DNA from 2 places in the Alteromonas sp. V450 genome. Region 1 is predicted to be linked to the other one. Evidence: predicted binding sites of a transcription regulator. Region 1 holds the regulator's gene; the other holds the start of a gene.

Region 1 (3,433 bases):
TTTTCGAATTTGTTCTCTATTTGCTCTCTTTGCGTAGCAAGCAGGGAATAAAACTCAACGTCACTATCCATATATTTGTAGTGCCACTTCCACTGAGAACCCGTAACCAATACCGTCATATCCGGTTCAGAGGTGTCCTCCATTGCGATAAGCGTATTGGCAGCAGGAATGGCCATAAAAATAAGAATAAGGAAAGGAACAACGGTCCATGCAATTTCAACTTTTACATTTTCGTGAAAGTTGGCGGGCTTGGCGCCCCTGGACTTTCTATGCAAGTACATTGACGCGAACATTACGCCAAAGACTACAACAGCAATACCAACACAGATAAAAAACATAAGCATATGCAGATCGTAAACCTGCCCACTTATATCTGTCGCGCCGCGTCGTAAATTGACAGAGGAGTTTTCTCCTCCTGAATCTTGCGCGAACACAGAAAAAGAAAAAAACAAAAGCGATAAGCGTATTAGCCCTTTTGTTATGACGGTCGTTACTTGTTTCACTCAGCACCTCCGTAATGGTAGAACCATTAACGCTAAATGTTGATGCGCGCTGTCCCTACCAGATGGTTGCGAACGTTTGACCCATAACCTCAATTTGTAAAACAAATTTAGAGTCATTGTTATTATTTTGTTAATCTCTGCTTAAGAATTGCGCAATAATGACGTGCCGTCTAGTCTTTTCTGTTAAAAATTTAACGAAACGGTTAAAATTTAATCAAACTATGCTGTACGTTATCCTTAACACTTTCGAAGTTACCCCGGCGTTTGGTCAAACGACCGTATTTTTAACACAATGAATTAGAAACTAGACAAAAAGCTTTCGATAACAAAAACCTTCCTGAAATCAAAAGCTAACAGAGAAAAGAAAGGCGAATTAAATAAGCCAAATAAGTTTAGCGATGTAAAAGAGGGGAAAGTTGCAGTTCGGTGCTGTCACTGCTTTGCGGATAAAATTGCTACTAGCAGCCTTTATTAAGAAACACATAATCCCATGCTAACTTAGGAAATTTGCACTAAATCAGGGCAATTAACGCATAAAAAAAGCGGCTATATTGCCGCTTTTGCTTAAAGGTCATAAATTGAAATTAAGGGACTACATCCAGTCAGCGTTTCTAATAACACCAACCGCTATCCCTTCTATCGCAAAAGGTTCCGAAGCAAGGTCAACTTTGATTGGAGAAAACTCTTCATTTTCAGCGTGCAGTAAAACCTCTGCGCCTCGTCGTTCTAGACGTTTAACCGTGACGTCTTCGTCAACACGCGCAACAACCACCTGTCCGTTGCGAACGTCTGTAGTTCTGTGCACTGCCAACAGGTCACCATCTAAAATGCCAATATCTTTCATACTCATTCCGCTCACGCGAAGCAAAAAGTCAGCATGAGGACTAAATAATGCAGGATCCACCTTGTAATGCGATTCAACGTGCTCTTGCGCCAGAATGGGTTCGCCTGCTGCAACGCGCCCAATTAACGGTAACCCCTCTTCTTCCGCGCTTTCGTCGTCTAATGGTATGTTTAGCTTTATACCACGCGAGGTTCCAGGCAAAATTTCTATCACACCTTTACGCGCTAGTGCTTTAAGGTGCTCCTCAGCAGCGTTCGCTGAGCGAAAACCAAGCTCTCTGGCAATTTCCGCTCTCGTTGGCGGCATTCCCGTATCTTGCATCGTTGTTTTGATTAGTTCTAAAACTTCTGATTGTCTAGCTGTTAATGGGCGCATAAAAGACCTGTCTGTTCATACAGTTCCTGTAAGTATATACACCTAAAAATAAATCACAAGCGGTATGTGCGTTGTAAGTGTTTGACGCCTGCTCTGATTATTGTTGGCACATCACGCGGTTGCGGCCCATTGTTTTTGCTTGGTAGAGTAATTTATCAGCCTGGGAGAGGAGATGGCTAAAATCGACATGGTAAGTACTATCAACAAACATAGCACCTATACTAATTGTCAGTGAAATACTATCTTTCTTATATTGTACTTTGCACTTCTCAATTGCTTCACGAAGCTTATTGAGTCGTTCAACTTCCTGGTCTCGTGTTTCGAAGACAGACACTATCGCAAATTCTTCTCCGCCTAACCGCGAGACAATATCTGGCTCAACATAAAACTCGTCAATTAAGTTCGCCACCGCAATTAGCGCCTGATCGCCTGCGTCGTGACCATAGGTATCGTTGACTTCCTTGAAGTGATCAATATCAATAACTGCGACACTCACTTGCTTATCTTCATGGGTCAATGCTTGGCACTTTTCAACAAACGCTCTTCGATTATACAAGCCGGTAAGCGAGTCCGTCATCGCCAGACGCCGCAGTTTTTCCTCTGCAACGGCTCTTGCATCCTCAAGTTCGACAGCGTAAAACAAGCCCGCTAATGCATCTAGCAACGGCTGTAAAAAATCCGCGTCAGCGTGGGTATATGGCTCGAATTTATTAGCTAGACCTATCATGCCAACAACGCGCTCTTTCACTGAAATGGGCAAGCCCAAAAATCGGCTTATTCGAGGATGGCCGGCAGGGACACCTTTAGAATGGGGGTGGCTACCTGCGACGTTGCTAATTGTCATCTTGCCAGAGGTCACTACGCTGCCAAAAAGGTTGTCAAAGTTAGAGAAGTACAGATTGCGCTTCTTGTATTCATTGTATTGCGTTAAGCTTTCACTGTCCCAAGTGATTTCTGATATTGCATGTACGAACAGTTTTGGCTGTGTATCCTGATCTTTCATTTGCGCAATAAACGCAAACTGGCTGTCTGAAATATCAATCAGCTCGGGCAATATTGTCTGGCAAGCAAGAGTTAGGTCGTTATTTTGCAAATATGATGCCCGGGCTTTGTTAATAAATTGGAGAAGCTGTGTTTTCTTTTTCTCGTGCAGCTCTCGCTCCATGCGTTGAGTAATATCTCGGTGGATCCCCGCTATCCTTACTGGCTTTCCAGCCTCATCCGTTTCAACGGTCTTTCCATAGCTTTCTACCCATACCCAACTGCCATTCGTATGCTTCATTCGAAATGTTGTGTTGAAGACTTTACTCTTGCCCGTCAGGTGCTCATTTAACATTTTCTCCACGTGAACATAGTCTGCGGGGTGAATAAGCTGGCGGAAAAAGCGCGAACTCGTGTCGTAGTATTCATACTCTAGACCCACAATATCGCACCACCGTTTATTCACTTGATTTACATCAGCTTGTAAATTCCAATCCCATGTTCCTAACTCAGAAGCTTCAAGCAGCAAACGCATGCGCATATTCGTTTTATTAAGCTTATCTTCAACATATTTTTGATCGCTGGTATCAAACAAAAATGCTTGCACTGAAAAAAGCACACCATCGTCTTTAAAGTTGGCAGTGGATATCATGCTCACCCAAATAGTGCGCGTCGGCGTCGAAATTTGCAGTCTACACGTGTGACTCTCTACGCCTTCCATGTGCGCCTG
Region 2 (3,433 bases), 2.8 Mb from region 1:
TGTATCCACTTCATCAAAAATCATCGTCGGTGTTGCGTGATTGTCGCTTGCAATAACTTGTATAGCCAAACCGATACGAGATAGTTCACCACCTGATACCACTCTTTCTAGCTTATCTGCGTCTTGACCAGGGTTAGTCGACACCCTAAATTCAATGGCATCTAGTCCTGTGCTTACGGGTTTTTTGAGTTCGTCGTACTGAATCTTTATGTCCACGCTTGCGTGCGGCATATTCATCTGGCGAATTTGAACTTCAATGTCGGCACTTAACTTATCCGCAGCCCGTTTCCTGCTCTCTGAAAGGCCTCTAGTTGCTGTTAGGTAAGCTGCCCGAGCATTTTCGACTTCCCCTTCAAGCGTGCCTAACAGTGTTTCCTGATCTGACAAAGCATCGAATTCAGCGGACAATTCTTGGTGATGCTGATAGAGACCTTCAGGCATTACGGTGTGTTTTCGGGCAAGTTCCATTGCTTTGCCATAGCGCGCCTCAACTTGTTGTAAGCGAAGAGGATCGATTTCAAGGTGATCGCAGTAGCTACGTAGCTCTCCTGCCGCTTCTTCTACCTGAATTGCCGCATCATTAAGCATGGCAATGATTGGCGTAAGACTTGCGTCATGAGCTTCTAATTCGCCTAAACGCTCAATGCTGCTTTGGATCACCGACAATGCGTTGCCCTCATCGCTTTCATACAAATTATACACGCTGGTCTGGGCGTGCTCTAAAAGGCTCTGGCCATTGCTTAGGCGCTTGTGCTCTATTTCTAACTCTTCAAATTCACCCTCTTCAATGGCAAATTCATCGAGCTCTTGCACTTGGTAAGTTAACAATTGAATTCTGTCTTCACGCTGTTGGGCTTGCTCTTGAAGCGCTTTCAACGTTCGCTGCTTGTCGTGCCAAATAGCATAGGTTTCTTTAACTTGCGTTAACAGTTCATCGTGCTTTGCGTATCCATCAACTAATTCCCTTTGATGGTCCTCTTTTAACAGTTGCAGGTGAGTATTTTGACCGTGAATGGCTAATAAAAATTGACCTAAACCCTTCAGCTGCTGAAGCGAAGCTGGAATGCCGTTGATGAAAGCTTTTGAACGGCCTTCCTTCGAGATAACTCTACGAACAAAGCAGCTATTTTCGTCTTCGTCTGAGGTAAGCTCATGCTCGTCGAGAAAGGCTTTAGCTAATGCATTTCCGCTTAAAGAGAAGTGAGCAATTATTTCGGCTTTCGCGCTCCCTTTACGCACCGCATTTGCATCAGCGCGCTCGCCTAAGCACAAACTTAAAGCATCAATGGCAATAGATTTACCTGCACCGGTTTCACCGGTTATAGCAGTCAACCCGTTTTCCAGTTGAACTGATAATTGTTTTACAACAGCAAAATTAGAAATAGAAAGATGCGCTAACATAACCACACTCGAAAAAGTTGAACATGATGATATATACAGTAACTGATAATATATACAGTATTTTGGTGGTGTAAAGTTAAGTCGCAAAATATTTACGCAAGAATCGACGGAAATAAAAATAAAGCCAATAATATCAATTGCATATATTCTTTTTTACGAAGATGGGTTATGAGTAACCTATAACTAGCGTCACAGTAGAGGAAGAATTTACAGGACGCTTTACAAGGCGTAAGTTAAGTACAGTAGCGGAGTACTGAAGTATTCTATTGTTGTAGCGTGAGATATTTTGAATGCGCCAAGCAGTTTGCTGCTGTGCTTTTCACTCAAGTAAACGTCAAAAAGGAGAGCACAAGCTCTCCTTCATATAATAACTGTAATCTATTGTAGATAGTATACATAACAGCTTTGAATTTCGGTGTTAACCTATTACTGTTGCAACTCACCGCTGCCAGACTCAATGTGTGCGCGCACAAACCACTGGAACTGTTCTAAGTCAGCAAGTTGACCGGTGATCATATCTTCCGATACTGGGTCAATTTCACCTAAAAGCTCTAATGCTTTTCTATGGTCACCATTTACACCGTCGTATACGGCATCGAGCGCCTTAAGGTGGTCAAGTACTAAACCTTTACCCAATTCATAATCGTTCCAGCTGCGGCCTTCAACAATGGCTTTTGGTGTACCTTTCGGTACGCCACCTAATGTAGCAATTCGCTCTGCAATTGTGTCGGTCATTTCGCGTACCGCATCTACCTGCGGATCCAACATCTCATGCACACCGATGAAGTTTGGTCCTACTACGTTCCAGTGAATGTGCTTCAACGTTAACTGTAAATCTAATAGTGCAACCAATCGCTGATCCAATACCTTGATTGTTTTGGCAGCTGCATCGTTATCCATTCCTGGGGCTGTAAATTTGATATTGGTGTTACTCATGATATCTCCTATTGAATGCAAACAAGTCAGCACGGTATTCATTACTCATAAGGTCAGCGCGTCACTGACCATGTGCCGACGGCTTACTTCAATAGTTGCAACAGATATGCCGCAATATGAAATTGCTATAACTACAGGTTTTCGCTAAGGAAATCTTATAAAATTAAAAAATCTTTATTTTTCAAGCCTGTAGCAACCAAGAAAATGCTACAGACTTATGTAATAAATGCACGTGGGACAAATAAAATAGAGCAGGGGGGCTCAGTAAAGTTTACTGCCCCAACCTAACTTTTTACGAAGAACGTTGAAGTAGCTGTAGCCCTTGGGATGAACAAGGTGAAGTTTGTCTGCGCTCTTATTAATACGTATTTCATCGCCGGGTAACACGGGTAGAACGATGTGGCTATCACAGCTCACTTGTAGCGAGTCACTGTTAACCTTCGATACTTTCATCGATACCTGACTGTCAGCATCAACAACGATAGGTCGGCTGCTAAGGGTATGGGGAAACATGGGGACTAACGTAAGTGCATCTAGCTTTGGCATTATAATGGGGCCGCCCGCTGATAGAGAGTAAGCGGTTGACCCCGTTGGTGTAGCTACTATTAATCCGTCGCTACGCTGACTAAATACAAATTGCTCATCAATGTAAATTTCAAATTCCATCATATGGGCAACTTTGCCGTGGTGCAGCACCACTTCGTTTACGGCAGAGTTGTTGCTTTTAAGCTTTTCATGTCGATAAACCTCTACCTCAAGTAAGAAGCGTTCTTCCACCACGCATTCACCGTTAAAGATAAGATCAAGTTGTTGAACAATATCATCAGGGTGGATATCTGTTAAAAAGCCGAGATTACCGCGGTTTACGCCGACTACGTGAATGTCAAAACGTGCAAGCACACGAGCTGCGCCAAGCATGCTGCCGTCTCCACCTACTACCACGGCAAGATCGGCCTCTTTTCCAATAGTGACAAGGTTACAGCTTTTAAAATTTTCGGTTTCAAGCTCTTCAGCAATACTTTCCTCAACCAATAACTTACAGCCTTTCGCTAGTAAATAATCGGCAAGAATGTTCAAGCTGTCATGAGTGGCAGCG

The links. Region 1 encodes LexA, which represses DNA repair genes until DNA is damaged. Its sites were predicted from a motif close to TACTGTATNNNNATACAGTA; they were not measured.
Region 2: a site for LexA is predicted at 1,442-1,461, ahead of recN (DNA repair protein RecN). Genes of this name have one in related genera too.

What each region holds. Positions count from the first base shown of each region.
Region 1 is NZ_MODU01000004.1:3,279,906-3,283,338, forward strand. It holds gene coxB (cytochrome c oxidase subunit II) at 1-503, opposite strand, end outside; gene lexA (transcriptional repressor LexA) at 1,096-1,722, opposite strand; gene BK026_RS14395 (diguanylate cyclase) at 1,820-3,433, opposite strand, start outside.
Region 2 is NZ_MODU01000004.1:440,347-443,779, forward strand. It holds gene recN (DNA repair protein RecN) at 1-1,401, opposite strand, end outside; gene dps (DNA starvation/stationary phase protection protein Dps) at 1,828-2,337, opposite strand; gene nadK (NAD(+) kinase) at 2,599-3,433, opposite strand, start outside.